3 regions of the Mesorhizobium sp. WSM4310 genome follow, and region 3 is predicted to be linked to each of the others. Evidence: predicted binding sites of a transcription regulator. Region 3 holds the regulator's gene; each other region holds the start of a gene.
What was found. The regulator LexA, encoded in region 3, represses DNA repair genes until DNA is damaged. The targets are predictions, from matches to a motif close to TGTTCNNNNTGTGTTCNG.
Positions count from the first base shown of each region.

Region 1: FJV80_RS14500 (DNA recombination protein RmuC) is a predicted target of LexA. The motif match lies at 2,236-2,253, and genes of this name have one in related genera.
Region 2: recA (recombinase RecA) is a predicted target of LexA. The motif match lies at 2,333-2,350, and genes of this name have one in related genera.

Region 1 is NZ_VFTA01000011.1:99,443-103,619, forward strand. Features, by position in the region: gene truA (tRNA pseudouridine(38-40) synthase TruA) at 1-165, opposite strand, end outside; gene FJV80_RS14485 (N-acetyltransferase) at 189-695, opposite strand; gene fmt (methionyl-tRNA formyltransferase) at 692-1,639, opposite strand; gene def (peptide deformylase) at 1,652-2,182, opposite strand; gene FJV80_RS14500 (DNA recombination protein RmuC) at 2,286-3,557, shown strand; gene FJV80_RS14505 (class I SAM-dependent methyltransferase) at 3,674-4,177, opposite strand, start outside.
Region 2 is NZ_VFTA01000005.1:145,099-149,275, reverse strand. Features, by position in the region: gene FJV80_RS08420 (TfoX/Sxy family protein) at 1-10, shown strand, start outside; gene FJV80_RS08415 (pseudouridine-5'-phosphate glycosidase) at 193-1,110, opposite strand; gene FJV80_RS08410 (carbohydrate kinase family protein) at 1,183-2,127, opposite strand; gene recA (recombinase RecA) at 2,408-3,505, shown strand; gene alaS (alanine--tRNA ligase) at 3,765-4,177, shown strand, end outside.
Region 3 is NZ_VFTA01000004.1:255,248-259,424, forward strand. Features, by position in the region: gene FJV80_RS07645 (ABC transporter substrate-binding protein) at 1-18, opposite strand, end outside; gene FJV80_RS07650 (GntR family transcriptional regulator) at 171-944, shown strand; gene lexA (transcriptional repressor LexA) at 1,319-2,056, shown strand; gene FJV80_RS07660 (ComEC/Rec2 family competence protein) at 2,050-4,177, opposite strand, start outside.

The DNA of each region.
Region 1 (4,177 bases), on a different contig from region 3:
CACGCCGGCATCGGTGCGGCCGGCGGCGCGCAGCCGCACCGCCTCACCGCAGAATTTCTCGATCGCCAGCTCGATCGCCTGCTGCACCGAAGGCTGGTCGGCCTGGTGCTGCCAGCCGGCAAACAGGCTGCCGTCATATTCGATGTCGAGGCGAAAACGCGGCATGCCGGCAGCTTATACGCTTTCGCCTACGCGGCGAGAGCCGTGAAGGCGGAAGCGTAGACCAGCCTGCCGGCCTCAGGAGCGTCGCCCCAGACCAGCGCCTGCAGCGCCTCGCCTTGATATTCGCTCTCGAACTTCTCGGCCCGCGCATGGCTGTAGCCGAACCGGCCGTAATAGGCCGGGTCGCCAAGCACCACGGCCAGAGTCTCGCCGGCATCCCTGAGGCGGATATGCGCCTCGCGGATCAGCGCGCCGCCAATGCCGCTGCCGTGAAACGAAGGCTCCACCGCCAGCGGCGCCAGCGCCACGGCCGCGAAGCTCTTGCCGCCATTCTGGACGAACAGCCGTGAAAACAGGATATGGCCGACCACCTGGCCGTCTTCTTCCGCCACCAGTTCGACGACGGCGTCGCCGCCGGTCACCAGCGCGTCGACCAGCCCGGCCTCCGCCTGCTGGCCGAAGGCGTGTTCCTCGACGAGGCGAATTGCCTCGCGATCCCGCGGCGTTGCCGCGCGTATCGACATCATGCTCATGAGAACTTCATTCCTTTTACGATCTTGGCTCCGCGCAGGAATTCCGACGCGGCGGCGGGCTTTCCGCCCGCGCGTTGAACTTCGACCAGCCTGATCGCGCCTGCCCCGCAGGCGACCGTCAGCCGGTCATCGAGAATTCCTCCCGACTCGCCCAAACCTTCCGAAAGCGACAGGCCTTCGGACAGCGTCGAGCGAAGCAGTTTCAGCCGTTCCATGCGGCCGCCAATGTCTATTTCGGACCAGGCGCCGGGAAAGGGTGACAGGCCGCGAAGATGGTTGTGGACCTCGGCCGCAGGCCGCGTCCAGTCCACCCGCGTCTCGGATTTATCGATTTTTCTGGCGTAAGTCACCCCTTCCGCCGCTTGCGCGGTAAATGTCAGGGTGTTCCCCTCCAGCCGCGCCAGCGCTTCCACCATCAGGGCAGCACCGACGCGCATCAACCGATCATGCAGATCGCCGGCTGTCATATCGGGTTCGATGGTGCATTTTTCAAGCAATCCCACCGGTCCGGTGTCCAGCCCCTCTTCCATGCGCATTACCATCATGCCGCTTTCCAGGTCACCAGCCATGATGGCGCGCTGGATGGGGGCGGCACCGCGCCAGCGCGGCAAAAGCGATGCATGGCCGTTGATGCAGCCAAGCCGGGGCGCGTCAAGAATCGCCTTCGGCAGCAGCAAACCATAGGCGACGACCACGGCGATATCGGTCCGCAGGGCGCTGAAAGCCGCCTGCTCGGCGTCGCCCTTGAGGGATATCGGCGTGCGCACCTCGATGCCCAGCCGTTCGGCCTCGCGCTGCACCGGCGACGGCGTCAGCTCCAGCCCGCGCCGGCCGCCGGCGCGCGGCGGCTGCGTGTAGACGGCGGAAATCTCATGTCCGGCCTCGGCGATCGCGCGCAGCGTCGGCACCGAAAACTCCGGCGTGCCCATGAAGATGACGCGCAGGGGCATGTTCCCCTATCCCACCAGCTTGCCCGGCGCCTTGTCCTTGGCGAGCTTCTTGAATTTCTTCACCACCATGTCGCGCTTCAGCTTGGAGATATGGTCGATGAACAGCACGCCGTTGAGATGGTCGATCTCGTGCTGCAGGCAGGTCGCCATCAGCCCCTCGGCCTCCATCTCCTGCAGTTTGCCGTCGCGGTCGAGATATTTCACGCGAACGGAAGCCGGGCGTTCCACCTCGGCGTAATAGTCGGGAATCGACAGGCAGCCTTCCTCGTAGACCGAGCGCTGATCGGCGCTTTCCAGGATCTCCGGGTTGATGAAGACATGCGGCGCCGGCGTTTCGTCTTCCTTGGCGAGATCGATCACCAGCATGCGCAGCGGCTCGCCGATCTGGATTGCCGCCAGCCCGATGCCGGGCGCGTCATACATGGTCGCCAGCATGTCGTCGGCCAGTTTGCGCAAAGGCGCATCGACGCGCTCCACCGGCTTGGAAACCTGGCGCAGGATGGGATCGGGAAGGATGATGAGCGGCTTGATCGGCATGGCGTCCCACGTAAGACGTCCAGCGAAAAGCGTCAACCGGTGGACCTGAGTATCGTTCACGTTTTGATCTGTGCCAGCCCACCGAATCGGCTATGCTGTCCACATGAATGATCTGAGCACCATCCTTTCGCAGCCCGTCGCACGGCTTGGCGCCTCGACAATCACGCTGGGCCACGCCCTGGCCTTCGGCGCCTTGTTCTTTCTCGGCCTGTTCGTGGCGCTGGTCGTCGCGCTGTGGCGCTCGGCCAAGGCGCGCGCGGTCGCTGCCGCGGAAGCCGCCGATCATGCCCGCGACGCCGAGGCGCGGATGGCCGGCATCTTGCAAAGCCAGGCCGAGATGCAGGGCCGCATGGGCGCCATCGCCGAAGTGTTCGGCGCGCGCCAGGCGGAGCTGACCCAGTCGATCGGCCAGCGCCTCGACGCCATGACCGGCCGCCTCGGCCAGACCATGACCGAGCAGACCAAATCGACGCATGAGAGCCTGGCCAAGCTGCAGGAGCGGCTGGCCATCATCGATGTCGCGCAAGGCAACATCCAGTCGCTCGCCGGCCAGGTCGTGCAGCTGCAGGCGATCCTTTCCAACAAGCAGACGCGCGGTGCCTTCGGCCAGTCGCGCATGGAGGCGATCGTCGCCGACGGCCTGCCGCATGGCGCCTATGAATTCCAGGCGACGCTGTCGAACGGCAGCCGGCCCGACTGCCTGGTGAAGATGCCGAACGGCGCGCCCTCGCTGGCCATCGATGCCAAGTTCCCGCTGGAAGCCTGGAATGCCATCCGCGCGGCCGACGGCGCCGACCTGCAGAAGGTCGCGTCCCAGGCCTTCCGCCGCGACATCGAGATCCATGTCCGCGATATCTCGGAAAAATACCTGATCCAGGGCGAGACGCAGGACACCGCCTTCATGTTCGTGCCGTCGGAATCGGTGTTCGCCGAGATCCACGAGAATTTCGAGGCGATCGTCCACAAGGCGCACCGCGCCCGCGTCGTCATCGTCTCGCCGTCGCTGCTGATGCTGTCGATCCAGGTCATCCAGGCGATCCTCAAGGATGCCCGCATGCGCGAACAGGCGCATCTGATCCAGGGCGAGGTCATCCGGCTGATGGAGGATGTCGCGCGCGTCGACGAGCGCGTGCGCAAGCTGCAGGTGCATTTCGGCCAGTCGGCCAAGGACATCGACGATATCCTGGTCTCGACATCGAAAGTGACCAAGCGCGGCCAGAAGATCGAGGCGCTGGAGTTCGGCGCGCAGGCCGATGGCGATGCCGGCCCGGAGACGCCGTCACGGGCGCCCGCGGCGAAACTCGAGCCCGGTCCGCGCGCTGCCGATTCAAAGACCGGGCAGCTCAGGCTGCGGGTCGTCGAAGGCGACGACTAGAGCAATTCCAGGAAAAGTGTGAAACGGTTTTCCGTCCGGAATTGCGTTAAAACAAAGAGTTAGAGCGGGTTGCCGTTTCCGTGAAACGGTGAACTGCTCTAGCCGGCAATTCCGGCCTAGGCCATGGCCACGATGACGTGCGCCTGGATTTTGGCGGCAACCGCGCCGCTGCCATGTCTGGCCGCAATCGCGGATGCGGCGTAATCCGTTGCGGCGTCCAGTTTCCCGGGATCCCTGGCCTCGATTTCGGTGCGAAGCACCGTTCCCTGGCAATAGGCCACGGCCGGCAGGCGCGGCGAGGGGGCGCGGCTTTGTTCAGCCCTCGTTTCGATCGCCACACCGGAAAAGCCGGCCTCTTCCAGCTCGCCGCGGATCAGCGCCGTATCGTGGTAGCCATGCGGCGTGCGGGCGAGAAAGCGCGGCGGATCGTTCGCAAACATCCTGGCCAGTGCATTGGTCACATCATCGGCGAAGACATTCTCCTCGATGCGATCCCAAACGTTGAACAGGAAATGCCCGCCGGGTTTCAGCACCCGCCTGGCCTCGCGGTAGGCGGATGGGCGGCTGGGAAAGAACATCGCGCCGAACTGGCAGCAAACGAGATCGAAGGCCGCGTCTTC
Region 2 (4,177 bases), on a different contig from region 3:
AGGCAAGTAGATCCCCGCAAGCGCGAGGCCCCTCATCCGGCCGCTGCGCGGCCACGTTCTCCCGCTGGGGAGAAGAGGAAAGCGCCGGCGCTGCAAGCTCCTATCCCCTCGGGGAGAGGTCGGATTGCCCCGAATTGCTCTTTTGCAATTCGGTCTTGGCAATCCGGGTGAGGGGGCATTTGCCGCTTGAACCTACAGGGCCTTGGCGATCTCGGCCGCCAGCCGCGCATTGTTTTCGACCAGCGCGATGTTGGTCTTGAGGCTGCGGCCGCCGGTCAACTCCAGGATTTTTCCCAGCAGGAACGGCGTCACCGCCTTGCCGGTCACGTTGAGCGCCTCGGCGGCCTTTTGCGCGGCTTCGATGTAGCCGGCCATCTCCTCGGCCGGGATTTCCTGGTTTTCCGGCACCGGATTGGCGACCAGCATGCCGCCGCCGAGCCCCAGCGCAACCCTGGTCTGGTAGAAATGCGCGATCTCTTCCGGTCCGTGCAAGGTCAGCGGGGCGCGGAATGGCGACTGCCGCGACCAGAAGGCGGGCATCGTCTCGCAGCCATGGCCGACGACAGGCACGCCGCGCGTCTCCAGCACTTCCAGCGTCTTTTCGATGTCGAGGATGGCCTTGGCGCCGGCCGAGACGACGATCACCGGCGTGCGTGCCAATTCGTCGAGATCGGCGGAGATGTCAAAACTCTTCTCCGCGCCCTTGTGCACGCCGCCAATGCCGCCGGTGGCGAACACCTTTATCCCAACCATTTCAGCCGCGATCATGGTGGCTGCGACGGTCGTGCCGCCGGTGCGTCCTTGCGCGACGGCGAAGCCGAGGTCGGCGCGCGACAGCTTCATGGCGTCACCGGTCATGGCCAGCGATTCGCGCTCGCCGTCAGACAGGCCGATCTTGATGCGGCCGCCAACCACCGCGATCGTCGCCGGTACGGCGCCGCCGTCGCTGATGATCTTCTCGACATTGGCTGCCATGGCGCCATTGTCGGGGTAGGGCATGCCATGGGTGATGATGGTGCTTTCCAGCGCCACAACCGGGCGCCCGGCGGCCAGGGCTTGCGCCACTGGTGCGTGGATGTCGATGAAGGGGCGGGCGGTTTCGGGTCTCATCTGGATCTCCAACTCGCGGTGCGGCGCATGGGGGGCGCCCGGCAACACAGCGGCACTATGAATTTGCCGGTCTCATGCCACTTCCTGCGCGTCCGGCACAAGAGCCAGAGCTTCGGCGAAGCTCGCCGCGGTAAAATCGGGGATGGCGTCGACGTTTTCGATGGCCAGCGTCGCCGCCGCGACGCCTTCGCGCAAGGCTTGGCGCAGCGGCAGGCCGCGCAGCAGGGCTGCCACCGTCGCACCCGCCAGCGCGTCGCCGGCGCCGGTGACGTCAGCGACTTTTCTCGGGGCAGGCGGTTGGATCGTAAAGGCGCCTGCTTCATCGAAACCCAGCACCGGCGCGCTGCCTGCCGTCACGACGCCGCTGGCAAGGCCGCTGCATCGCAACCCGTCGACGACATCTCCTTCGGCGGCGTTTGCGTTGACGCCGGCCAGCGCGACGGCTTCGCGCCGGTTCATGAAGACCAGCGCCAGCGCGCTGAGCACCGGTATCAGCCGCACCACCTTGGCCGGCGAGATGGCAATGGCATACACCGGCTTGCCGGCCGCAAGCGAAACCAGCCGCTCCAGTGCCGCCGACGGCAGATTGGCGTCGCACAGGATGGCATCGGCGGCAGCGATCGCTTCGCGGACCTTGGACCGTCTCATCTGCTTGGGAAACGCCAGATCGTAGAGCACCATGTCGGCAAAGCCGACGATCAACTCGCCCTCGCGATCGATCAGCGCGGTGTAGCTCGGCGTCGTGCGGTCGAGGAAGACCGCCGACAGGTCGGCGATGCCTGCCTCGGCGATGGCTCGCGAAATGGTGTCCGCCGCTGCATCGCCGCCGCGCATCGACATCAGCGAGCCCGATACGCCGCGCCGCACCGTGCTGCGCAGCGCGTTGAACACGCCGCCGCCGACGTCCTCGCGCATCGTGCCGGGATTGGACGCCGCCGGCACATACGTGCCCGACACCTGGCCGCGCCGGTCGATATGGGCGCCGCCCACGGCCAATATCTCTATGGATTTCACCATGCCGGCGATATGCCCTTTGTTATTGCAACTGCACAAGCGCTAGACTGCGTCATAGCCTTCGCCAGCAAGATGGCGATTCGGCGGATCGATACAACCGAGCAGTCTGGCCCAATGCGGGGTGCATTCCTGTTCGATCTCTTGGTACGGAAAAAGAACAAATCCGGATATGACTGGCTTTTCAGATATTTGATCCCTCTTGCCAAACGAGAACAAAAAAGGTACAAAATGGCAGGGATTACGGATTGTCCGGCCTTCATTGACGACCAAGGGGTGATGTATCATGGCTCAGAATTCTTTGCGGCTTGTAGAGGATAAGGCAGTGGACAAATCAAAGGCTCTGGATGCGGCGCTGTCGCAAATCGAGCGGGCTTTCGGCAAGGGCTCGATCATGCGGCTCGGCGCGAACGAGCAGGTCGTCGAGATTGAAACGGTGCCGACCGGATCGCTCGGTCTCGACATCGCGCTCGGCGTCGGTGGCCTGCCGCGCGGCCGCATCATCGAGATCTACGGGCCGGAAAGCTCGGGCAAGACGACGCTGGCGCTGCACACGGTGGCCGAAGCCCAGAAGAAGGGTGGCATCTGCGCCTTCGTCGACGCCGAACACGCGCTCGACCCGGTCTATGCCCGCAAGCTCGGCGTCGATCTTGAGAACCTGCTGATCTCGCAGCCCGACACAGGCGAGCAGGCGCTGGAGATCTGCGACACGCTGGTGCGCTCCGGCGCCATCGACGTGCTGGTGGTCGATTCGGTCGCGGCACTGACGCCGCGCGCCGAAATCGAGGGCGAGATGGGCGATTCGCTGCCCGGCCTGCAGGCCCGCCTGATGAGCCAGGCGCTGCGCAAGCTGACCGCCTCGATCTCGCGCTCCAACACCATGGTCATCTTCATCAACCAGATCCGCATGAAGATCGGCGTCATGTTCGGTTCGCCCGAAACCACGACCGGCGGCAACGCGCTGAAATTCTATGCGTCGGTGCGCCTCGACATCCGCCGCATCGGCTCGGTCAAGGATCGCGACGAGGTCGTCGGCAACCAGACCCGCGTCAAGGTGGTCAAGAACAAGCTGGCGCCGCCCTTCAAGGTGGTCGAGTTCGACATCATGTATGGCGAGGGCGTGTCCAAGACCGGCGAGCTGGTTGATCTCGGCGTCAAGGCCGGCGTGGTCGAGAAGTCCGGCGCCTGGTTCTCGTACAATTCGCAACGTCTCGGCCAGGGCCGCGAAAATGCAAAACTGTTCCTGCGCGACAATCCCGATACCGCACGCGAGATCGAACTGGCGCTCAGGCAGAATGCCGGGCTTATCGCCGAAAAGTTCCTCGAAAATGGTGGCTCTGAAGGCGGCGACGACGGTTTTGAGGACGAAGCCGGCGCGATGTAGGGCAACGGACAGAGTTCGGCCATAAAGTCGACCTATGATCCGATGCTTAAGTAACCGAGTTCTTTAGTATCGCGTCCAAAACCGCCGGCCTTCGCGCCGGCGGTTTTCGTTTTTGGGACCAATAGACTCCCAGGATTGGCCCAGTTCCGTGTTTCTGGACAGGCTGGAGCGTGGCCGCTAAAAGGCCAAGTCTATTTCTGGAAAGCAGACACCAGTTTCCGCCGGCCGCGCCGGCGGTTTTCGCGAAAAGGCAGCAGTCATGAGTGGCGTGAACGAGATCCGGTCGACATTTCTCGACTATTTCCGCAAGGAGGGCCACGAGGTCGTGGCCTCGAGCCCGCTCGTGCCGCGCAACGATCCGACATTGATGTTCACCAATGCCGGCATGGTGCAGTTCAAGAACGTCTTCACCGGTCTGGAGAAGCGGTCCTATTCGCGCGCCACCACCGCCCAGAAGAGCGTTCGCGCAGGCGGCAAGCACAACGACCTCGACAATGTCGGCTACACCGCGCGCCACCTGACTTTCTTCGAGATGCTCGGCAATTTCTCCTTCGGCGATTACTTCAAGGAGCGCGCCATCGAGCTTGCCTGGAACCTGATCACCAAGGAGTTCGGGTTGAAGAAGGACAAGCTGCTGGTCACCGTCTACCACACGGACGACGAGGCGGCCGG
Region 3 (4,177 bases):
GGATTTCGACTTCAACATCATTTCCTCCCAGATTTGATCAGCGCCGCTCTCAAGGACGGCAACTGCGGCGATCATGGTCAGTCCCTCGCCGCGTGTCAACATTATATATAATTCTTGCCATACTTCCCCTTCATATATAATTTTCACAGGCTGATGATGGACCGACCGCGATGCAGGATCAGAACAATTCCACGAAGACCGAAGCGGCCTATCAGCTGCTGCGGCGCGATATCCTGACCACCCGCCTCATGCCGGGGGCGCCGCTCAAGCTGAGCGCGCTGCGCGGCACATACGGCGTCGGCTGGACGCCGCTGCGTGAAGCGTTGTCCCGACTTGAAGCCGAACGCCTGGTCACTGCCATCAGCAATCGCGGCTTTGCCGTCGCTCCCGTGTCGCGCGCTGAGCTCGAGGACCTGGCGCGCGCAAGGATGGTTGTCGAAATGCCGCTGTTCCTGGAATCGATCGCGAACGGCGGCAGGGAATGGGAGGATGCGGTCGTCACCGCTCATTACCGGCTCTCCCGCTGCAAAACCGCGGTCGATGACCCTTCCGATGCGGCCGTCGACAAATGGGACGAGAGCCACGAGGCCTTCCATGCGGCGCTGCTGAGCGCGGCGACGTCAAACTGGCTGTTGCGCTTCCGCTCGACGATCGCCGATCAGCTGCGTCGGCATCATCGGTTTCTCGGCCTGGCGCCGACTTTGCGGGCGGCGGCCGGCCTGAAGGACGGCTACGGCGAGGCAATGGACGCGCTGCGCGAGGCGATCGCCATCGAGCATCACACCGCGATCATGGAAGCGGCGCTCGATCGGGATGTAGAGCGGGCAAAGGCGCTGATGACGGCGCATATCGGCTACACGCTGCATGTCTATGTCCACAGCGAAGACAACGGCGCCAACACTTACACCGCGCGCGCCGGCAGCCTGAAAGCGGTTTCCGGATGATGCTTCCGCGGCGTCCGGATCCACGTGGCCGTGCCGGCCTGAACTCACGATCGTTGGCGTTTTGGTTTCGTTTCGTTCTGCCGGAATGGGTCGATACGCCGCTCAAATCCGCCCCGCAGACGCCTCCCAAACACCTGATGCCAAACCGCGTTCAGGGCTAGGCCACAGGCCATTAACCGAAACGATTTCAATGCGCGTACCGGCAGGGAAATCATTGATCGCGACCCTCTGCCCCGGTCAAAAAATTTCAGACGCGTTAACAAATTCATTAAACTTTAAACAGTTGCGGAACACAACTGGAACAGATAGTGTTTGTTCTGGGTTTGTTTTTCGATTCTGATTCAATCCGTCGTTCAACGCCTTGGGGGGCCGCCATGCTGACACGCAAGCAACATGAACTGCTGATGTTCATTCATGAACGGCTCAAGGAAAGCGGCATTCCGCCGTCCTTCGACGAAATGAAGGAAGCGCTCGATCTCGCCTCCAAGTCGGGCATCCATCGCCTGATCACGGCACTGGAGGAACGCGGCTTCATCCGCCGGCTGCCCAACCGGGCGCGGGCACTGGAAGTGCTGCGGCTGCCGGATTCGATCGCGCCCGGCCTTAACGCGGCAAAGAAATTCTCGCCAAGCGTCATCCAGGGCAGCCTCGGCCAGGGCGGTCTTGGCCGCCAGATCAAGCCGGCGCAGTCGCGTTTGCCTGCGGCCGGCAATGATGACGAAGCGGTTTCCGCCGTGTCGATCCCAGTGATGGGCCGCATCGCCGCCGGTGTGCCGATCGATGCCATCCAGCACCAGACGCATTCGATCTCGGTGCCGCCGGACATGATCATGGGTGGCGAGCACTATGCGCTGGAGGTCAAGGGCGACTCGATGATCGACGCCGGCATCTTCGACGGCGACACGGTCATCATCCGCAATGCCGACACGGCGAGCCCGGGCGAGATCGTCGTGGCGCTGGTCGACGAGGAGGAAGCAACCCTGAAACGGTTCCGCCGCAAGGGCGCCTCGATCGCCCTTGAAGCCGCCAACCCGGCCTACGAGACGCGCATTTTCGGGCCAGACAGGGTCAAGGTGCAGGGCAAGCTTGTCGGGCTGATCCGGCGTTACTGAGCAGGAGCGGCCGTCTTTTCGGGTTTTTGATAGGGCGCCAGCCCCCTCGCCTCACGCGAAAATTTTCGCTGCTCGTGCCAAGGCCGATACGGCCCGTCCACCGCGAAGCTGACGGTTGGCGGGCCAGTTGCCGATTGGCGGTCGAAGAACACGGCGGCACTGCCTTTGCGGGCAAGTTGCCGTTTGGTGACGACAAGAACCAGCGGATTGTGGCAGGCATCATAGCCCGTCGCGTCATTGACGACGATCAGGTCGGCGAAACCGCAAGCTTTCCAGGTATCCTTGCGGTCTTCGACATGCGCGATGATCGCACCCGACGGGTGCCGTGCAAGACAGACGCCATCCGTGCAGTAGAACGGTGCTCCCGGCGGCAGATTGACGGCATCGGCAATGTCGAATTGCCCGTCCGCCCTGTCGAACATCTCCGGCACGACGATGGTTTCGGACACCAGCGCGCGTTTCCAATTGTCGACGGTGAACTCGTTCGGGCGAGCCCGGCTGACCGCGAGTTCTCCACCGCCGATCGGCAGCGCCACCAACCGCGCATCTTCGGAAATCAGCACATCCGGGGTGCGCGTATCCGATACTGTCAGCAGGCCGGCAAGCGCGAATGGCACTGCCGCGAGCCGCAGCCAGGTCGTCGCCATCGTCGCGATGACCAGGGCGATGGTCACCAGCAGCACGGATCGCTGCGAAATCAGCCCGACCGCATCGACCGGGGAGCGTTCCGATATCCACGCCGATATGGCGATCATTGCGGTCAGGCCCTTGCCCATCACGTAAAGGAAGGGGCCGTCGGCACCAAAGGGCATCGCAAGAGAACTGAGAACAGCGAAAGGCATGACTATCAGTGACACGATCGGCATGACGGCCAGATTGGCGAACAGGCTGAGCGGCGACACACGCTGGAAATGCCAGATGGCAAACAGCGCCGTGGCGCAGCCGGCGATGATGGAGGTCATCGCCAGCCCGCCCGTCGCCAGCAGGAATTTTCGCGTGAGAAAACCCGGCAAAGTTCGCTTTGGCGGTGGCGGTCTTGCTTTTCCCGCATGGTGATCCGCCCAGCCGGCATAGGCGCCGACCAGCGCGGCGGTCGCGGCGAACGACATCTGGAAGCTTGGGCCGACAACCTCATGCGGCGACACCACAATGACGGCGATCGCCGAGATGGCGAGGTTGCGCATGGTCAGTGCCGCGCGATCGAACAGGACGGCAACAAGCATCACCGCCAGCATGATGAAGCTGCGTTCGGCGGCAACGACGACACCGGAAATGACGAGATAGGCGGCGATCGAGAACAGGGCGGCGGCGGCCGCATATTTCTTCACCGGCCGACGCGCGGAAAAGTCCGGAAACAGCGCGAAGGCACCGCGCAGCAGCCCCATGATGGTGCCGGCGACCAGCGCCATATGCAGCCCGGAAATGGAGATGATGTGATAGATGCCGGTGCGCCGCATCGCCTCGTTGATTTCATCGGGAATGCCGGCCCGCACACCGACGATCAGCGCCGCCGCGATCTCACCCTCGGCACCGCCAACCCTGGCCCTGATGTGGTCGGCAATGGCTTCACGAGCATTTTCTATCCCCGAGAAAAGGCGGGCCGTGAGCGGCACCTCGTCGTCCGTGGCTGAGACAAGCTTTGGATTGCCGAGAAAGAAGCCGCTGCCGCCAATACCGGCGAAATAGCTGTCGAAGGAGAAATCGTAGCTGTCCGGCCGCACCGGGCCGGTCGGCGGCAACAGTTTAGCGTAGCCGGTGACCATGGAGCCGGCGGTCATTTCCGCCGGGATATCTCGCGCCGAAAGCCTGACCCTTTCCGGCGCATAACGCAGTTTCGGCCGTGCGGTCGACGTCACGTCGATGGTCAGCCGGATGCGGCCGGTCTCCATCCGGTCGAGCGAAACGACGCGGCCGGTCACTTGCGTCGAGATTTCCGAACCCAGCATCTGGGTGCCCGCCCGCCATGTCTCGACCTTGGCGACAAGCAGGCCAAGCGCGCACAACAATGCCGCCATGAAGCCCAGATGGGTTTTCGGCCAGGAGCGCGAAACAAGCGCACAGACCGCCATCAGCACGACGACCGCGACAGGCTTTGCAAAATCAGGCTCCGCCGCGAGCGAA